One region of the Dechloromonas sp. A34 genome, then DNA from elsewhere that is predicted to be linked to it. Evidence: predicted binding sites of a transcription regulator. Region 1 holds the regulator's gene; each other region holds the start of a gene.
The links. The regulator sigma-54, encoded in region 1, starts transcription at its own class of promoters, with help from an activator protein. The targets are predictions, from matches to a motif close to TGGCACGCTTNCTGCTNA.
Positions count from the first base shown of each region.

Region 2: the regulator sigma-54 is predicted to act here: its motif matches at 2,468-2,485, upstream of nirB (nitrite reductase large subunit NirB).
Region 3: the regulator sigma-54 is predicted to act here: its motif matches at 2,241-2,258, upstream of nifN (nitrogenase iron-molybdenum cofactor biosynthesis protein NifN).

Region 1 covers NZ_CP102486.1:4,710,359-4,717,071, reverse strand. The annotation lists gene NQE15_RS23500 (hypothetical protein) at 1-15, opposite strand, end outside; gene recA (recombinase RecA) at 227-1,255, shown strand; gene recX (recombination regulator RecX) at 1,248-1,679, shown strand; gene lptB (LPS export ABC transporter ATP-binding protein) at 1,676-2,410, shown strand; gene NQE15_RS23480 (RNA polymerase factor sigma-54) at 2,439-3,908, shown strand; gene hpf (ribosome hibernation-promoting factor, HPF/YfiA family) at 3,923-4,246, shown strand; gene ptsN (PTS IIA-like nitrogen regulatory protein PtsN) at 4,302-4,748, shown strand; gene hprK (HPr(Ser) kinase/phosphatase) at 4,758-5,690, shown strand; gene NQE15_RS23460 (adenylate/guanylate cyclase domain-containing protein) at 5,749-6,648, opposite strand; gene ttcA (tRNA 2-thiocytidine(32) synthetase TtcA) at 6,713-6,713, opposite strand, start outside.
Region 2 covers NZ_CP102486.1:1,592,096-1,598,808, reverse strand. The annotation lists gene nirB (nitrite reductase large subunit NirB) at 1-2,355, opposite strand, end outside; gene ybiB (DNA-binding protein YbiB) at 2,585-3,574, opposite strand; gene NQE15_RS08060 (nitrate reductase) at 3,593-6,313, opposite strand; gene NQE15_RS08055 (ClpXP protease specificity-enhancing factor) at 6,439-6,713, opposite strand, start outside.
Region 3 covers NZ_CP102486.1:3,470,286-3,476,998, reverse strand. The annotation lists gene nifE (nitrogenase iron-molybdenum cofactor biosynthesis protein NifE) at 1-374, shown strand, start outside; gene NQE15_RS17360 (hypothetical protein) at 539-841, shown strand; gene NQE15_RS17355 (DUF1499 domain-containing protein) at 910-1,428, shown strand; gene NQE15_RS17350 (hypothetical protein) at 1,493-1,864, shown strand; gene NQE15_RS17345 (hypothetical protein) at 1,964-2,125, shown strand; gene nifN (nitrogenase iron-molybdenum cofactor biosynthesis protein NifN) at 2,291-3,688, shown strand; gene NQE15_RS17335 (NifB/NifX family molybdenum-iron cluster-binding protein) at 3,651-4,130, shown strand; gene NQE15_RS17330 (SoxR reducing system RseC family protein) at 4,139-4,597, shown strand; gene NQE15_RS17325 (NifX-associated nitrogen fixation protein) at 4,587-5,036, shown strand; gene NQE15_RS17320 (CCE_0567 family metalloprotein) at 5,080-5,289, shown strand; gene fdxB (ferredoxin III, nif-specific) at 5,293-5,568, shown strand; gene NQE15_RS17310 (hypothetical protein) at 5,516-5,902, shown strand; gene NQE15_RS17305 (hypothetical protein) at 5,962-6,387, shown strand; gene NQE15_RS17300 (HesB/IscA family protein) at 6,510-6,713, shown strand, end outside.

The DNA of each region.
Region 1 (6,713 bases):
AAATAATCTTGCCAAGTGACTACCTAAAATGTACTGTATTTATAACCAGTAACCTGGGGCGGCCAGAAGTGGCCGCCGAAAATATACCCGTGTTTATCGGTATTCGGCCAAAATCGCGGTTTGCCATATGCATATTTCGCGCCAAATCCGCTGATTTTCGGCTCAGCAATTTCTGTTCCATCTTCGGCCCCTGTGCCATAATCCGCTCAAATTTCGAGGTACCTCCATGGACGACAACAAGGCAAAGGCGCTCGCCGCAGCGCTGCAACAGATCGAAAAGCAGTTCGGTAAAGGCTCCATCATGAAGATGGGCGATGCCGAAATCGACGAAGGCATCCAGGTGGTGTCCACCGGATCGCTGGGTCTGGATATTGCCCTGGGCGTTGGCGGACTGCCGCGCGGCCGGGTCGTTGAAATCTACGGACCGGAATCCTCGGGCAAGACCACGCTCTGTCTGCAGGTTATCGCCGAAATGCAGAAACTCGGTGGCGTCGCCGCCTTCATCGATGCCGAACACGCCCTCGATCCGCAATATGCGCAAAAGCTCGGCGTCAATGTCGGCGACCTGCTGATCTCGCAGCCGGATACCGGCGAACAGGCCCTCGAAATCTCGGACATGCTGGTCCGCTCCGGTTCGGTCGACATCATCGTCATCGACTCGGTCGCCGCCCTCACCCCACGTGCCGAAATCGAAGGCGAAATGGGCGACCAGATGGTCGGCCTGCACGCCAGGCTGATGAGCCAGGCCCTGCGCAAGCTGACCGCCAACATCAAGAAGACCAACACCCTGGTCGTCTTCATCAACCAGATCCGGATGAAGATCGGAGTCATGTTCGGTTCGCCGGAAACGACGACCGGTGGCAATGCGCTGAAGTTCTACGCTTCCGTGCGCCTCGATATCCGCCGCATCGGCTCGATCAAGAAGGGCGATGAAGTCATCGGCAGCGAAACCAAGGTCAAGGTCGTCAAGAACAAGGTCTCGCCACCGTTCCGCGAAGCCATTTTTGACATTCTGTACGGCGAAGGTATTTCCCGCCACGGCGAAATCGTCGAAATGGGTGTCGCCCACAAGCTGGTCGAGAAATCCGGCGCCTGGTATGCCTACAAGGGCGAGAAAATCGGCCAGGGCAAGGACAACGCCCGAGAATTCCTGCGCAGCCATCCGGAAATCGCCCAGGAAATCGAGGCCGGCATCCGCGAGGCCGCCAGCACCAACGTCATCAAGCCGGTCAAGGCTGCCAAGGCTGATGTCTGATTTGCGCGTTCGTGCCCTGAAACTCTTGACCCGGCGCGAACACAGCCGGGCCGAGTTGAAGGCCAAACTCGCTGGCGCCGCCGAGTCGGAAGAGCAGCTCGCGGCCGTGCTCGACACCCTGCAAGCCCAGAATCTGCTCTCCGACCACCGCTTTGCCCGGCAACGCGTCGTGGCCCGTGCCGGCCGTTACGGTAATGCGCGGCTGAAACAGGAGTTGCGGCAGACCGGGGTCGGTGACGACGACATCGCCGCCGCCCTGCCCGAAGGCGGTGACGAGGGCGAGCGCTGCCAGTCGGTGTGGGCCAAGAAATTTGGCCAGTTGCCGCAGACCCCGGAAGAGCGGGCCAAGCAGATGCGCTTTCTGCAATACCGCGGCTTCTCGGGCGATGCCATCCGCCGGGTCATGCGCGGAGCCAGCCAATGAACGCCCCGATCTCCAAGCTCTCGGCCCATAACCTGAAAAAGCGCTACAAGGCGCGCACCGTGGTCGAGGACGTTTCGTTCGAGGTCGCCGCCGGCGAGGTTGTCGGCCTGCTCGGACCGAACGGGGCCGGCAAAACCACCTGCTTCTACATGATTGTCGGCCTGGTGCCGGCCGATGGCGGCGAGGTCTATATCGACGATGCCCGGCTGACCCATCTGCCGATGCACAGCCGGGCCAGGCAGGGTCTTTCCTACTTGCCGCAGGAGGCCTCGGTCTTCCGCAAGCTCAATGTCGAGGAAAACATCCGGGCCATCCTCGAACTGCTCAAGTTGCCCGAAGAGGAAGTCAATGACCGCCTCGAGGGTCTGCTCGGCGAACTGCATATCGGCCATGTCCGCCACGTCAACGCCGCCGCACTCTCCGGCGGTGAGCGGCGGCGGGTCGAAATCGCCCGGGCGCTGGCCACCAATCCTCGCTTCATTCTGCTCGACGAACCCTTTGCCGGCGTCGACCCGATCGCCGTCCTGGAAATTCAGAAAATCATCCGCTTCCTCAAGGAGCGCGGTATCGGTGTGCTGATCACTGACCACAACGTCCGCGAGACCCTCGGTATTTGCGACCATGCGTACATTATTAACGCTGGCCGCGTACTCGCCGCTGGACGGCCGAACGAAATCGTGGAGAATGAAAGCGTCCGCAAGGTTTATCTCGGCGAGCATTTCAAGCTCTGACCGTTAAGCAGCGCCCCTATCCCAACCGATGAAACCTGCCCTCCAACTCAAACTATCCCAGCATCTGGCGCTGACCCCCCAGTTGCAGCAGTCGATCAAGCTGCTACAGCTGTCGACGGTGGAAATGCAGCAGGAAATCGAACGCTATCTGCTCGAAAATCCGATGCTGGAGCGCGACGACGACGGTGGCAGCGAGACCTTTACCGCGGCTCAGCAGTTCGACTCGCCGCAGACCAGCGAAGGTGAGCGCGAACAGAAGGTCGAACGCGAAGAGCGCGATGCCCGCGACGACCGTGAAATGGATGTGCCATCAGCCCCCTCCGATGTCGACGACGATCGCTGGAGCTCGGATGCTGGGACCTTTACCGGTGCCGGGCGCGACGAGGACGACGATAGCGATGCCCAGGACATTCATGCCGGCACCATCAGCCTGCGCGATCATCTCGGCTGGCAACTGGGCATGACCCAGCTGACCGAGCGCGATCGTGCCCTGGTCCGCTTCCTGATCGAAGCCCTCGACGATGACGGCTACCTGTCGGCTTCCTTGCTGGAACTTCTTGAAACTCTGCCGCCGGAATACGAGATCGAGCTCGAAGAGCTCGAAATCGCCCTGCATCATATCCAGCACTTCGATCCGACCGGGATTGGCGCGCGCAGCCCGCAGGAATGCCTGGCCCTGCAACTCAAGGCCCTGCAGCCCTGTGCCGAACAGCCGTTGGCCCTGGCCATCGTCGAAAAGCACCTCGAGTTGCTGGCCGCCCGGGATTTCGTCAAGATTCGCCGCCTGACCGGCTGCGACGACGAGGCGCTGCGCGCGGCGCACGCTCTGATCACTCGTCTGAATCCGCGGCCGGGGGCCGGTTTTGCCCAGGTCGAGGCGCGCTACATTACGCCTGACGTCATCGTCAAAAAGCTCAAGAACAAGTGGACGGCCTACATCAATCCGGATGCCTATCCCCGCCTGCGCATCAACCGCCTGTATGCCGAGATACTCTCCCGCCAGCGCCGGGGCAATGGCAACCTGACCGGCCAGTTGCAGGAGGCCCGCTGGTTGATCAAGAACGTCCAGCAGCGCTTCGAGACCATCCACCGCGTAACCCAGGCCATCGTCGATCGCCAGCGCCAGTTTTTCGAGCATGGCGAAGTCGCCATGCGGCCGCTGGTGTTGCGCGAAATCGCCGACATTCTCGGCCTGCATGAATCGACCGTCTCCCGCGTCACCAGCCAGAAATACATGGCGACGCCGCGGGGCATTTTTGAGCTGAAATACTTCTTCGGTAGCCATGTTGCTACCGACACCGGCGGAGCTTGTTCCGCCACCGCCATCCGCGCTCTGATCAAGCAGTTGATCGGAGCCGAGGACGGCAAGAAGCCCTTGTCGGATAGTCAATTATCCGAAATACTAGGCCAGCAGGGAATCGTTGTCGCCCGACGCACGGTAGCCAAATACCGCGAGTCGCTCAACATCCCGCCGGTCAATTTACGCAAGACCCTGTAGAGAGAGGAGAAAACATGAATCTGCAGATCGCTGGTCACCACATCGAAGTTACCCCCGCCTTGCGCGAGTACGTGGAAAACAAGCTGGATCCCGTGGTTCGCCATTTTGACAAGGTAACCGGTGTGAGCGTCGTCCTGTCTGTCGAGAAACTCAAACAGAAGGCCGAAGTTACCGTCCATGTGCCCGGCAAGGACATGCATGTCGAAGAATCCGGCGACGATCTCTATGCCGCCATCGACGCCATGTTCGACAAGCTGGATCGCCAGGTTCTCAAATACAAGCAAAAAGTGCAGGATCACCATCGCGGTGAAAAGCCTGCGCTCGACGTTGCTGAATAAGCGCCGATCGGCCGCAGCGCTGTAGCTGCGGCCCCTTGCTTTACCCCTTCCCCTTATGAACCCTCTAAGCAACATTCTGTCGGCCTCGCAGGTGCTTCTCGACTTTGAGGCCAGCAGCAAGAAACGGGTCTTTGAACAGGCCGGCCAGCTCTTCGAGTCGCATCTCGGCTTGGCGCGCTCGGTTATATTCGACAGCCTGTTTGCCCGTGAGAAACTCGGCTCGACCGGACTTGGTCAGGGCATTGCCATTCCTCATGGCCGGATCAAGGGTCTGAAAAATGCGGCCGGTGCCTTCCTGCGCCTGGCGACTCCGGTCCCTTTCGATTCACCCGATGGCCGCCCGGTCAATCTGCTCTTTGTCCTTCTGGTGCCCGAACAGGCCACCGAAGAGCATCTTCAGATTCTCTCCGAGCTGGCCCAGCGTTTTGCCGATCGCGCCTTCCGCGATGCACTGCAGGCCGCCCCGGACCCGGCGTCCGTCGTCGCGCTCTTTCAGTCCTGATCAACGCTCGTGCGCCATATCAGTCTGACCCAGCTCTACGACGATAACCGCGAAAAGCTGCTGTTGAGCTGGGTGATCGGCCAACAGACCGAACGCCGGATCGAGATCAAGCTTTCGAACAATTACGGGGCAGATGTTGTCGGCCATATCAACATCATTCATCCCGAGCGCCTGCAAGTCCTTGGCTTTGCCGAGTACGAGTGGGCTGAGCGCATCGGTGAGCGGCGTTTCGGCCAGATGTTCACCGACTTGCTCAGCGCCCAGCCACCCGCGGTCATCGTTGCCGACGGACTGGTTCCTCCCGATCTGGTGACGGATGCGTGTACGCAGTCCGGTACCCCCCTGATTCTCTCGCCCAAGCCTTGCTCGGCGGTGATCGACCTGCTGCGCATCTACCTCTCGGCTCGCCTGGCAGACACCGTCAACCTACATGGCGTCTTCATGGATGTGCTGGGCATGGGCGTTCTGATCACCGGCGATTCCGGCGTCGGCAAATCCGAGCTTGCCCTTGAACTGATCTCCCGCGGCCATGGCCTGGTGGCTGATGATGTCGTCGAAATGGCGCGCATAGCACCAGCGACGATTGATGGCCGGTGTCCCGGCATGTTGCGGGATTTCCTCGAGGTACGCGGTCTCGGGCTGCTCAATATCCGTACCATCTTTGGTGAAACTGCTTCGCGCCGAAAAATGCGGCTGAAACTGATCGTCCATTTGCAGAAGACGGTTGCTGCAGGCGATGCACCCCGTTTACCGCTCGATGCCCAGACCCAGGAAGTGCTCGGCGTGCCGATTCGCAAGGTCGTAATTCCGGTCGCTGCCGGCCGCAATCTGGCCGTTCTGCTGGAGGCTGCAGTGCGCAATACCATTCTGCAATTACGCGGCATCGACAGCATGCAGGATTTCATGGACCGCCAGCAGCGCATGATGCTGGACGACGAATAATCGGGCGGCGATAGCACCGCTGCCGGCCGGCCATCCGCGGATGGCCGTTTTCCAGTTACTACAAGTGTTCGAAGTCGGCGCCGTCGGTGCTCGGGTCGTTACCCGAACCGCCGAAGCAGATTCGGCCGCTGCTTTCAAGCGCTAATTCGTGACGCCGGACCATGACTTCCTGGCGTCCCGAGATGGTGACAAAGCAGCCGTTGGTGCTGGTGTCGACGAGAAAATAACCGTCGGCCCGTTTCTCGATACGGGCGTGCTGGCGGGAGGCCTTGCGGTCCTCGATCACCAGCTTGTTGCCGAGATCGCGGCCCAGGGAGAGCGCCGGGGTTTTTTCGTCGAGCAGGAAGGCTTTGCCGTGATAGCGGACGCAGAGACGCTCAACCGGTGGCGGGTGCGATGCTGGCCCGAAGGCCGAATGGGGTTGGCCGCCGACTTCGTGGGTGGTCCAGTGAATCTGGAGCAGATTCAGCGAGTTTCCATTTTCTGGAATGCTGCCCAACTCGGGCATCGGACGAACCGAAACGATACCGGATTCCGGCAATTCGGCGGTCAGCGCAGAGCTGGCAAGGATCTGGTCGCGGCGGGCGATGCCGGCAATACGGGCGGCATTGGTGACGACCTCGCCGGTGAACTTGTCCCCATCTTCCGTGACCTGGCCGATATGGAGACCGATCCGGATAGTCAGCTTGAGGCCCGAGACCGGTGGCAAATCGGCGATCCGCTGCTGCATGTCGATAGCCGCCTGACAGGCGTCCTCGGCCGTTCCGAAAACAGCGAGCAGTTCGTCGCCGACGACCTGGGCGGTGCGGCCGCGATAACCGTCGATCGAACGTTTCATGCGTTTGATGCAGCGTTCGACCGCATGTATCGCCTCGGTATCGCCGAGACGCTCAAACAGGCCGGCGCTTCCGGAAACATCGGCAAACATCACGACCAGTTTGTGTTGCGAGGCAGTCATCGACGGCGCAGGAGTGTAAGTTATTGTTAAGTCGGATTATATGATGAGTAGCCGGGCTTCCGCAT
Region 2 (6,713 bases), 1.6 Mb from region 1:
GAGCAGCGCGGCGTAGAGCGCCTTGCGGCCCTCTTCGTCCTCGACGATCTTGCCCTTGACGTAATCCATGCCGACGCGTTCCAGCCAGTGGCAAGTGCGCTCCAGATACCAGCCTTCGAGACGGTAAAGCTGCAGGAAGGCGCCGGAATACTCCATGACGTCCTCGTCCGAGGTCACCTTGCACAGGAACTGGGCGACCTCGGTCTTGATGCCGCCGTTGCCGGCAATGTAGATCTCGTAGCCGGAATCGACGCCGATGATGCCGACGTCCTTGATGCCGGCTTCGGCGCAGTTGCGCGGGCAACCGGAGACGGCGAGCTTGACCTTGTGCGGGGCGTACATGTCGAACAGCATCTTTTCCAGCTTGACGCCCATCGACATCGCCAGCTGCGTGCCGAAGCGGCAGTGTTCCATGCCGACGCAGGTCTTCACGGTGCGGATCGACTTGCCGTAGGCGTGGCCGGAAACCATGCCGGCGGCGTTGAGGTCGGCCCACATGGCCGGCAGGTCTTCCTTCTTGACGCCGAGCAGGTCGATACGCTGACCGCCGGTGACTTTCACCGTCGGCACGTTGTACTTCTCGGCGGCATCGGCGATGGCGCGCAGTTCCTTGGGGTTGGTCAGGCCGCCCCACATGCGCGGCACGACCGAGTAGGTGCCGTCCTTCTGGATGTTGGCGTGGGCGCGTTCGTTGATGAAGCGCGACTGCGGATCGTCCTTGGCTTCATGCGGCCAGGTCGAGATCAGGTAGTAGTTCACCGCCGGCCGGCACTTGTCGCAGCCGTTCGGGGTCTTCCATTCGAGCGCCTTGAAGACGGCTTCCTTGTTGATCAGGTGCTGGTCGCGGATGGCTTCGCGGACCTGCTTGTGCGACTGCTCGGTGCAGGCGCAGACCGGCTTCTTGTCGGAAGCGGCCGGGGTGTAGGCGCCGCCGATGGTCGAGGCGAGGATCTGCTCGACCAGGCCGGAACAGGAACCGCAGGAGGAGGCCGCCTTGGTGTGCTTCTTGACCTCGTCCAGTGTGAAGAGGCCTTTTTCCTTGATCGCCTTGACGATGGAGCCTTTGGAGACGCCGTTGCAGCCGCAGACTTCGGCGCTGTCGGCCATCAGCGCGGCCTTGCTGTTGCCGGCATGGCCGACGTCGCCGACCAGGGACTGGCCGAAGATCAGCTGGTCGCGGATATCGTGGATGTCGCGGCCGTCCTTCAAGAGCTGGAAGTACCACGGGCCGTCGGCCGTGTCGCCGTACATGACGCCGCCGACCAGCTTGTTGTCCTTGATCACCAGCTTCTTGTAGACGCCGCCGTGCGGGTCGTTAAGCAGGATTTCCTCGGTGCCCTCGCCGCCCATGTAGTTGCCGGCCGAGAAGAGGTCGATGCCGGTGACCTTGAGCTTGGTCGAGGTCACCGAGCCGGTGTAGCGGCCGATGCCGTAGTTGGCCAGGTGGTTGGCGGCGACCTTGGCCTGCTCGAAGAGTGGCGCGACCAGGCCGTAGGCGATGCCGCGATGGCTGACGCATTCGCCGACCGCATAGACCTTGGGGTCGTAGGTCTGCATGGTGTCGTTGACCACGATGCCGCGGTTGCAGTAGATGCCGGAAGATTCGGCCAGCGCGTAGTTGGGGCGGATGCCGGCGGCCATGACGACGAGGTCGGCCGGAATCTGCATGCCGTCCTTGAAACGCACGGCGGCGACACGGCCGCTCTCGCCCTGGACCAGCATTTCGGTCTGTTTCTGGAGCAGGAATTTCAGGCCCTTGTCTTCCAGCGACTTCTGCAGCATCTTGCCGGCCACTTCGTCCAACTGGCGTTCGAGCAGCCAGGGGCCGAGATGCACGACGGTAACGTCCATACCGCGCAGCTTGAGGCCGTTGGCGGCTTCGAGGCCGAGCAGGCCGCCGCCGATCACCACCGCGTGCTTGTGCAGGCGGGCGGCTTCAATCATTTCGTCGGTGTCCTTAATGTCGCGGTAACCGATGACGCCAGGCAGGTCGTTGCCGGGAATCGGCAGCATGAAGGGGGTCGATCCGGTGGCGATCAGCAGGCGGTCGTATTCTTCCTCGGTGCCATCATCGGCGATGACCTTGCGCTTGACGCGGTCGATCTTGGCGATCTGTTTGCCGGTATGCAGCTTGATGCCCTTTTCCTTGTACCACTCCAGTTCGTTGAGGACGATTTCGGAAATGGTCATTTCGCCAGCGAGGACCGGGGAAAGCAGGATGCGGTTGTAGTTCGGGTGGGGTTCGGCGCCGAAGATCGTGATGTCGTAGTGATCCGGCTTGATCTTCAGCAGTTCTTCGACGGTACGGACACCGGCCATGCCGTTGCCGATCAGGACGAGACGAGGTTTGCTCATTTTTGGCTCCAACGTTGCGCGCACCCTGGGGTGCAAAATCTGACTTCAGCGCATGACATCGTTGCCATCGAACCGCCTCCGTTGGCGGTTGATTCGCTGTACTGGCTTACCTAGTGCAATTGGCGTGCCAGCAACTTAACTATCTGATTTTTATTGATTCGATGCTACCAAGGGTGGCTTGAGCGCACCAAATCCGGGCATCCATAACCAAGGCGGTGCAAATTTCGTTTCAGTTGCCGCCCATCAGCAGCCCGGTGGCTTCGACAGCGACAATGGCCTTGGCCTGGTTGAAATCTTCGGCATAGCCGCTGGCGTAGAGGCAGCAGGCAAGCTGGTTGGCGATCGGTTTGGGCAGCGGCAGCTGCTTGTCGAGGATGCGCCGGATCCACTTGGCGGTACTCGCCGCATCGTTGGCCTCCGGCAGATTGGGCAGGGTGCGCAGGCTTTCGTGCTCGGCTTCGAACAGGACATCGACCACGCCGTCATGCACGTACTCGAGGCGCGGCCGGCGCTTGGGGTTGGCGAAGGGCTCGCCTTCGGTGCCGCGCAGCAGCACTGCACGCTGGCCGCGATTGAGCAGGAGGTTGCGCATCAGTTCGATGAACTCGGGGTGGGTCGCCGGCGCGACCAGGACGGCATCGCCATCGAAGGGATTGATCAGCTTGACCAGGCTGTGCGCGCTATTACGCACGCCCAGACGGCTGCGCAAGCCGAGCAGGTTGTGGATACCCGGGCAGAGTGCGGTCAGGGGCAGGAAGGCCAGCCCTTTTTCTTCCAGCGTGATCTGGGCTTGGGTACTCGACGTCAGCGGCATGATGCCGAGTTCGCGGAAAATCAGGCCGGTGGTGATCCGGCCGAAACCTTCGAGTAGGCCATGAACCAGCACCGGGACGCCGAAACGCTGGAGCAGAAGCGCCAACAGCGGCGTCAGATTGGCTTCCTTGCGGGCGCCGTTGTAGCTTGGCAAGACCACCGGCCGGACCCTGCCGTGCGGCATGTCGAGCCGGTTGGTGCGCTCATCGACGGCGCTCAGAAAGCCGAGCATTTCATCGAGCGACTCGCCCTTGACCCGCAGCCCGAGAATGATGGCGCCCAGCTCGAGATCAGGCACGCCACCGTCGAGCATCGCAGCATAGAGCTGGCGGGCGTCGTCGAGCGGCAGATCGCGCGCCCCTTCGGCACCGCGGCCGATTTCCTTGATGAATTGTGCGTAACTCATGGTCTCCTCCCGCCGCGTTCAGGCCGCAGCTTGTTTGGGCACGTATTCGGCGGCCAGTCGCTTGATTTCCGGAACGCAGGAGCCGCAGAAGGTGCCGCACTTCAGCTTTTCCTGTAGTTGCGGCAAGCCGGCGCCTTGCGCCAGTTCGGCATGGATCTGGACGTCGCTGACATCGGCACACTTGCAAATGATGTTGCGCGACACGACACCGACCGGCGGCTTGGCGGTCGGCGCCAGGGCGAAGCGGATCAGGCTGGCATCGAGTTCGTCTTCGGCCATCGCCTGTTTGAGCCAGACTTGGGCCAGCGTCTCGCCGGCCAGGCGAACGCCGAGCAGGCGGCCATTCTGAGCAATGGCCTTCTTGCTGACCTGGCGCTTGGCATCGAGATAGACGATCGCGCCTTCCTCACCATCGAGGCCGAACAGGCGGTCGATATCGGCGATCGCGGTTTCCGGGATGGCTTTTGCCGTCGCAGCGCGCAGCACGACCAGCGGCGACTGACGGCCATAGAGGCTGACCGTGGCATAGGGATAGTCGGCCAGGCTGGCCCGCGCCCGCTGCAACAGTTCCAGGGCCTCGCCCTGTCTAGTGCAGCGGCGAATCACGGCGAGCGGATAAGGCAAGTCGAGTTTGGCGATCTGGACGGCCGCATGCTTCAACTCCGGCTGCTTCGAGTAGGCGTCGATGGCATCGCAGGCCAATGCGTTGGCGCCCGGCGTGTTCATGAACTGGCTGCCCCAGTGCATCGGCATCCAGGCCCGGCCCTTGCGCAAACCGGGGCGCTCGGCGATGCGGACGATCATTTCGCCACGCGGATTGCTGACCCGGGCCAGATCGCCATCGTTCAGACCGCGGTGACGCATGTCGCAAGGATGCAGGGCGAGCAAAGGCTCATCTTCCAGGTTGAAGAGGCGCGGCACGGTGCCGGTCCGGCTCATGCCATGCCATTGGTCGCGCATGCGGCCACTGAGCAGGCTGATCGGGAAGTCGGCATCGGTAACTTCGGCGGTTGGCTGGTGCTCGATGACCACGAAGCGGGCCTTGCCATTGGCCGTCGGGAACTGGCCATCCTCGTAGAGGCGTTGCTTGCCGCCCGCGGCACCGGTCGGATATGGCCATTGCTGCGGGCCATCGGCTTCAAGCAATGCGTAGCTCAGGCCAGTGATGTCGAGATCGCGCCCGCGCGTGCTTTCGCGGTGTTCGTTGAAGATGGACTCGGCGTCAGCATAGGGGAACAACTGGCCGACGCTCGGGTTCTGAAGTTTGTTGCCCAAGCGGCGGGCGAAGTCGACGACGATTTCCCAGTCATGGCGGGCTTCGCCGGGTGCCGCGGCAGCGGATTGCACGCGCATGATGCGGCGTTCGGAATTGGTCACCGTGCCGTGCTTTTCGCCCCAGGCGCTGGCTGGTAGCAGCAGGTCAGCGTAATCAGCAGTGTCGGTGTTGCCATAGGCTTCCTGCAACACGACATAGTCGGCGTTCTGCAGGGCCGCCCGAATTTCGGCCTGGTTGGGCATCGACTGCGCCGGGTTGGTACAGGCGATCCATACCGCCTTGATCTCGCCGGACTTCAGGCTCTTGAACAGTTCGACCGCCGATTTTCCCGGCTTTTCCGGCACCGACGGGATGCCCCAGAGACGCGCCACTTCGGCACGATGCTCCGGGTTGGCCAGATCGCGGTGAGCCGAGAGCAGGTTCGAGAGGCCGCCGACTTCGCGGCCGCCCATGGCATTGGGCTGGCCGGTCAGCGAGAACGGCCCGGCGCCGGGCTTGCCGATCTGGCCGGTGGCCAGATGCAGCTGGATGATTCCGGCGTTGTTGTGCGTGCCATGGGCCGACTGGTTGAGCCCCTGGCAATAAAGCGACAGCGCCGGTCCGTTGCTGCCGAACCAGCGCGCCGCCTGGACTATATCGGCGGCCGGAATGCCGCACAGATCGGCGACCACCGCCGGCGTGTAGTTCCTGACGACCGCAGCCAGCGCCGCGAAGCCGGTGGTGTGGGCATCGATCCAGTCCTGATCGATCAAGCCTTCGGCAATCAGGATATGCAGCATGCCGTTGAACAGCGCGATATCCGAACCGGGCTTGATCGGCAGGTGAAGGTCGGCCAGTTCCGCGCTTTCGCTGCGCCGCGGATCGGCGACGATGATCTTGAGGTTGGGATTGGCCGCCTTCGCATCTTCGACGTAGCGGAAGACGATCGGGTGCGCGACGGCGGGATTGGCTCCGGCGATGAAGATCACTCCGGCCTGGCCGATGTCGGCATAACTGCACGGCGGCGCATCGGCCCCGAGCGTCTGCTTGTAGCCGGCGACGGCCGAGGACATGCAGAGCCGCGAGTTGGTGTCGACATTGTTGGTGCCGATCAGCCCCTTGGCGAGCTTGTTGAAGACATAGTAGTCCTCGGTCATCAGCTGGCCGGAAATGTAGAAGGCGACCGAATCCGCGCCATGCTGGCGGATGGTTTCGGCAAAACGCTCTGCGGCTTCGTCGAGCGCCGTATCCCAGCTCACGCGCTGCCCCGGTTGTCCACGCACGGCGCGCCGCTCCGGATAATGCAGGCGATAGCTCGGGTCGGCGGTCAGATGCAGCGTCGCGCCTTTGGTGCACAAGCGGCCGTAGTTGGCTGGGTGTTCTGGGTCGCCGCGGACGCCGCTGATCTTGCCGTTCTCGGTTTCGATCAGGACACCGCAGCCGACGCCGCAATAGCAACAGGTGGATTTGACTTCAGTTTTCATAATTTTCCTTCTGGCCTCCTTGAGCAACAGCCATGCCAAGCAGGAAAATCATGGGCTTGTACGAAAAACGGGAGATTTCAGAATGAAATCTCCCCGTTTTGGTGCATCAAGCGCAGCCTTCGTCCCTATTTGATGCGTTGCAGCTTGGGCCGCCCTCCTTCGGGACGCGGCGGCTCGGGTGGCGGCTCGTCGGAATCGCCTTCCGCTGCGTCATCGGGAAGTTCGATGTCGGAAGAAGCAGTTTCCTCACCGATCTCGAAAGCCATGCCGGCGCCATTTTCGCGCGAGTAAATCGCCGAAACCTGCCCGACCGGAACCGACAATTGACGGGCGACGCCGCCAAACCGCCCTTGAAACTCGATCAGATCGTTCCCGATATTCAGCTTGTTGGTCGCATCCT
Region 3 (6,713 bases), 1.2 Mb from region 1:
ATCTGGGCATGAAGGTGGTTGCCACCGGCACCAAGAAGTCGACCGAGGAAGACAAGGCGCGTATCCGCGAACTGATGGGCGAGGACACCAAGATGATCGACGACGGCAGCCCGAAGGCACTGTTGTCGACCTATCACGAGTACAAGGCCGACATCCTGATCGCCGGCGGGCGCAATCTCTACACGGCGCTCAAGGCACGGATTCCCTTCCTCGACATCAACCAGGAACGCGAATTCGGCTATGCAGGTTACAGCGGCATGGTCGAACTGGCACGCCAGCTCGCCCTGTCGATGGAAAGCCCGGTCTGGGCGGCAGTCAGGAAGCCGGCGCCGTGGGCGACCGCGGCGATTTCGGGGGCCGTGCTGACGGCGTGATCTTGGCGGGCACGTTTTAGTCTTGATGCAAGGGGCAGGGTAGAGGCGCGCTGGCGCCGGCGTTTTGTTTCGATATGTTTCAGGGCGAAACCTGCTGCCGCTTCATGCGTTCTTATCGGTATACGCAATCCGCCTGGGTTGGGTTTATCGTCAAGGAGGCAGTCATGAAAACTCTTCGCATCGCTCTGCTTGGCCTGGTGCTCTCCGCCGGCCTGGTTTCCGGTGCCCATGCCCACGAGCCGCGCGTCGGCGTGAACGTCCAGTTCGGCTACCCGGCCTACGTTGCGCCGCCACCCGTCTACTACGCGCCACCCGTCCGCTACGGGCCGCCGGCCTACTACGCACCGCCGCCGGTGGTTTACGCACCGCCGCCCTTCGTCCGTCCGTACCGCTCAGCAGGCTATTATTACGGTTATGACCGTGGTCATCACCGGGGCGGGCATCGGCATTGGCGGCATCGTCATTAGTCGCCGGGCTGTTGCCGCTACCTCCCGGGCAGGTGCATGACCAGGCATTCACCGCGAGCACCCACTGAGTGAGTAATATAAATATTGCTGGTCTCATCAAGATCATCATCTATGCCGTTCTCGGCCTGATCGCGATCGCCCTGGTCGGCGCCCAGGTCGGCTTATTCGCCGGGCGGTCGCCGAACGATCTCGGCGTGAGCGGAGGCCGCCTGAAGGCGCCGGCGAACTCGCGCAACAGCGTCAGCAGTCAGGCCATGCTTTACCCCGCGCACCCGCAGCTTGACTACGCGCAGATCGCTCCACTGGAATTCCTCGATGGCAACGCAACGGCCTCGATGCAGGCCTTGGTCAAGGTTCTGTCGACGATGCCCGGGATCAGTCTGGTCAGGCAGCAGCCCGATTACCTCTACGCCGAGGCCCGGACGCCATGGCTGCGCTTTGTCGATGACCTCGAATTCTGGGTCAATCCGGCGGCCGGGGTGATCGAGGTGCGTAGTGCCAGCCGCCTCGGGCGTGAGGATTTCGGGGTTAACCGGCAGCGGATGGAAAGCATCCGTTCGGCCTACCTGGCATCGGCAAAAAAATAGCCACTAGAATGGCGGCCTGAAGTCTCCGACCGATCAGGAGACACGCTAACGACAAGGAACTCAAATGCCCCGGAAAATCACGAACTCGATCTCCCTGATCGTTGCCGCACTGTTGGCAGGCGGTGCGCTCGCCGCCGAACAGCACGACAATCATCGGCACCACCACGCTTTTGCCAAGGATGTCGATGCCTTGCATGCTGTGCTCGCCCCGCTGTGGCACGCCCGGCCAGGCAAGGAGCGCTCGCAGAACGTCTGCGCTAAAACGAACGAACTGGAACGTCTGGCTGGCGACATCCGCAGCGGCGATCCGAAGTCGCTGCTGCAGGCCATGGCTGCCCTGAAGAAGCAATGCCAGGCGAGCCCGACGGACATTGATGCTGCATTTTTCGACGTACACGAAGCCTTTCATCGCCTCGCCGAGCCCAAGGGCCATTGAGAAGGTCTACGCGGCCAACGCTGATGGGGGCAGAACCGAATGCCTCCGCCTCCTGTCCAACGGCCGTTGGCAACAGTCCTCGGACGACAGGAGAAACCCGTGCTCGATGCCATCCTCGATAACCGTCTGTTACTCGGCGCCGTCATCTTTCTGCTGTTGTTGATGGTGCCCGTACTGATCATCGGTGGGCACAAACTGCGCGATCCTTCGCACCATGACCGGCGACAGAAGACGCGGCTCGATGTCGACCGCCGGGCGTAAGCACCCGGGTTCAGAAATATCCTGATCGCCGGCTGCGGCGTCTTTGAAACGTATTTGTTGCGTTTCCTACATCGGATAATTATTACAAGCCATTGTTTTTAAATAAGTAGTTTATTGGCGCGCTCCTTGCTAAGAGATACCCAATCTCAACGGGGCGATGTCCAAATGGCTGAAATCATCCAATCCAAGAAGGCGCTGGCGGTCAATCCGCTGAAGGTCAGCCAGCCGATTGGCGCCTCGCTGGCCTTTCTCGGCCTCAACCGCAGCCTGCCGCTGATGCACGGCTCGCAGGGCTGCACGGCCTTCGGCAAGGTCTTCTTCGTGCGCCATTTCCGCGAGCCGATCCCGCTGCAGACGACGGCCATGGATCAGGTATCGACCATCATGGGCGCCGACGAGAACATCATCGAGGCGCTGCGCACGCTGTCCGACAAGAGCAAGCCGGAGATCATCGGCCTGGTCACCACCGGGCTCTCGGAAACGCAGGGCACCGACATCCTGCGCGCGGTCAAGGAATTCCGCGCCGCCCATCCCGAGTTCGAGCATGTCGCCGTGGTCCCGGTCAATACGCCGGATTACGTCGGCTGTCTGGAAAGCGGCTACGCCCTGGCCATCGAGTCGCTGATCCAGACGCTGGTGCCGGAAAGCGCCTGCGTCGGCAAGCGGCCGAAGCAGGTCAATGTGCTGGCCTCGGCGATGCTGACGCCGGGCGACATCGAGGCGATCAAGGACTGGATCGAGGCTTTCGGCCTGCGCCCGGTCGTCGTGCCCGACATCGGCGATTCGCTGGACGGCCACCTGGTCGAGGCCGAGACATCTTCGCTGACCATCGGCGGCACGCCGCGCGTCGAAATCGAAAGCATGGGCGAGTCGGTTGCGACGCTGGTCGTCGGCCCCTCGCTGGCCAAGGCGGCCAATATTCTGAAAGCGCGCACCGGCGTGCCCGACTACCGTTTCGACGGCCTCATGGGCCTCGACGACTGCGACGCCTTCACCCAGGCCCTGGCCGAGATTTCCGCCAAGCCGGTACCGGAAAAGATCGAACGTCACCGCGCCCAGTTGCAGGACGCCATGGTCGACAGCCATTTCATGATCGGCTTCGCCCGCATCGCGCTGGCCGCTGATCCCGACCTGCTCGGCATGCAAGTCCGTTTCCTGACCAGCATGGGCGCCGAGATCGTCAGCGCGGTCAGTCCAGCCAAGCACGAAAGCCTGGCGACGCTGCCGATCGAGAAGGTCATCGTCGGCGATCTCGAGGACATGGAAAAAGAGGCGCGGGCGGCCGGTGCCCAACTGGTCATCGCCAATTCCCACGCCGTCGACACGGCGCACCGTCTCGGCCTGCCGCTGCTGCGCGCCGGCTTTCCGCAGTACGACCACGTGGGCGGTTATGCCCGCACCTGGGTGGGCTACCGCGGCACGCGGCAAGCCCTTTTCGATCTCGCCAACCTGATGCTGGGGCAACACCATGAACCCGAACCCTATCGATCAAGCTACTGGGCAGACACTCGCCCCGGTGAACAACATGTCATCTCGTCGTCTGCAGTTGGTCTGGTCCATTAAGCAGGAGCCCGCTGCCGTGATCAAGGTTGCCTTCGCTTCCACCGACCGCCTGCGCGTCAATCAGCACTTCGGCGCCGCCGAGGGCTTCGCCATCTACGAAGTGACGCCGGACAAGGCGACCCTGGTCGGTGTTGGAGAGTTCGCCGAAGAGGCCATGGATGGCAACGAGGACAAGCTGATCGCCAAGGTCGATTTCCTCGAAGGCTGTGCCGCCGTCTATGTCATGGCGATCGGCGCCTCGGCGATCAAGAAGCTGATGGCCAAGGGCATCCAGCCGATCCGCATCAACGAGGTCGATGCCGTCGACGATCTGCTCGCCGAAATCTCGAAAGCCATGACCGACGGCGGCGTCGCCTGGATCGACCGGGCGATCGCGGCGCAGACCAAGGCCAAGGCCGAGGACCGTTTCGCCAACATGGAAGAGGAAGGGTGGCAGGGATGAGTACATCAATGATCGAACACCGCGGCATCGTCCAGCGGGTGGAGGGTGGCCAGGCCATTGTCGCCATGGAAACCGCCGGCTGCTCGTCCTGCGGGCAGGGCGGCAGTTGCGGCATCGGCAAGATGGCGAATGGCCGCCCGGCGACCCTGCTCACGCTGCCGGTCAGCGGCGACATCATGGCCGGCGACACGGTGATGATCGCTCTACCGGCCAACCGTCTGAGTTTATCTGCCGTGCTCGGCTACCTCTTCCCGGCTTTCGCCATGATCTTCGGCGCCTGGCTCGGCTCGCTGCTAGATGGCAGCGACGGCGCCACGGCGCTCGGTGCCATCGCCGGCTTCCTTAGCGCCCTGGCCATCGTCCGCGTCGCCATCGGCCTCATTCCCGGCCTAATGCCGGCCCCGCAACTGATTCCCGTATCAAACCAATCACATGTTTCACAACAGGAGTTTCACCATGAGCGCTGATCCCATCTTCGAAACCGACTTCGTCAAGGAAATGGCTCGCCAGATGCGCGCCCTGGACACCTACGGCACCTACACCGGCTGGACGGTCGAAAAGATCCTCGATCCCTACATCATGACCAAGGAGCGCAAGGCGACCATCCCGCTGATCGGCGATCCGGACGACGAAACGATTTCCCGCGTCAAGGCCTTCTACAACGCCATCGCCGTGCTGATCGAGAAGGAATGCAAGCTGCTCGCCGTGCCGCTGGTCCATCTGACCCACGAAGGTTTCGGCCGCTCGATCATCACCGTCGGCAAGCTGGTCGCCGTCGAGAAGACGCTGCGCGACGTGCATCGCTTCGGTTTTGCCAGCCTCTCCAAGATGAAGGACGAGGCCGACAAGCTGCTTGGCATCGCCCTCGAGCGCATCGGGCAATACCCCGAAGTCGCCGGACTCTGAACCAGGTTTTCATCGTCGAACTTTGTCGCAACAGGAGGTTAACTTGACCGAGGAAGAAATCAAAAACTTGGACAAGGAAGTGAAAAAGCTCAAACGCATCTCGTCCGAGTGGGCATCGCAAATGCACGATCTGGTCGAGGATCGTTTGCCCGCCGGCTATCTCGAAATCCCGGGCCTTGCCCAATCCACGTACGACGCCTGCAAGGCCTGGGCGGAAGCCAATGCCAAGCTGGCAGCCATTCAGAAAGGTTGAATCATGAGTTCCTACACTGCACTTACCCGTGGCGGCGCCACCTGGGTTCCCGAGTTCGTCACCGCGATCAATCAGGAAAAATGCATCGGCTGCGGCCGCTGCTTCAAGGTCTGTCCGCGCGACGTGCTCGACCTGATCGATTCCGATGCCGATGACGACGAGGACGAAAGCGCCGCTGCCAAGATGACCATCAAGGACATCAACGACTGCATTGGCTGCGGTGCCTGTGGTCGCGTCTGCCCGAAGACCTGCTACAGCTACGCGCCGCTCGCCACCTGAGTCCGGGCCGATGCCGAACGCCAGCGGTCCGGCTGCTCCGGACCCGGTCCTCGGTCTCGAAGTCTGCGCGGCTATCCGCCGGCAGGTGGAAAAACTCGGCCTGACGATCGGCGCCGAGCCGGTCTGGGCCGAGGCCCGCTTTGCCGACGAGGTCGATCCCTATTCGGGAGAGCGCAGCCTGGTCGGCACCTGGCGCGGCAAGGCCCGCTACGGCACGGTGACGCTGTTCGCGGACGGCCGGGTCTATGCCGAGTACCAGGTGCTGCTGCCGCATCCGGCTCAGCCCGGGTACTACGTCGAGGCCGTCCAGGTATGGGGCGCGCCGGGGCGCTGAAAGGTGATCCGGTGATCGCCGCTTTCGCTGCCTGATTTTTAGACAACTGGAGCTGCCCGATGTCTGCAATGACCGAATCGCCACGCCTGATCATCCTGCATAAACAAAGCACCAGCGCCCGGGTCCGCTTCATGTCCCTGGGCGACAGCGTGCTGGCCTTCTCGCCGGTGCCGGAAACCTCGGCCCTGCATGACGAAGACTATTCGCCCACCGTCCAGTTTCATCCGACGGCGGCCTTGCGCGCGGCCGAGAAGGAACTCGACCTGGCCGAGGGGGCGCTCGAGCCGGTGCCGGAATTCTGCATCTGGCTGGATACTCCGGCCGGTGACCAGGCCGTGCTGCTCGCGGCCTGTACCACCATCGATCCGCCGTTTGCCGCGGCCGAAAAACGCGGTGGAAAGTTCATCGCGATCACCGAGGCGCGGCGCCTGCCGACGATCGAACGCGACATCCTGCGGCGCGCTTACGAACACCTTTTGGGTTGATTGTCGCAAAGCCGACAAACGCCAGGACTTGATACAAGTCAATAGTTTCAACGGCTTAAAGCGTTCTCCCGGCATGGCACAGGGCTTGCAATGAATAGCCCATCTACTCTGGGAGAAACGCCATGATCAATCTGACCCCCGCCGCAGTCAAAGCTGTCCAACGCTTCATCCGTGGTGCCGAAACGCCCGTGCTCGGGTTGCGCCTGACCATTTCGGGGGGCGGTTGCTCCGGTCTGCAATACGGCATGAAGCTCGAAACCGAGAAGGCCGAGGACGACTGGGAACTCGAAGTCGAAGGCGTCAAAGTGCTGGTCGATGCGATGACC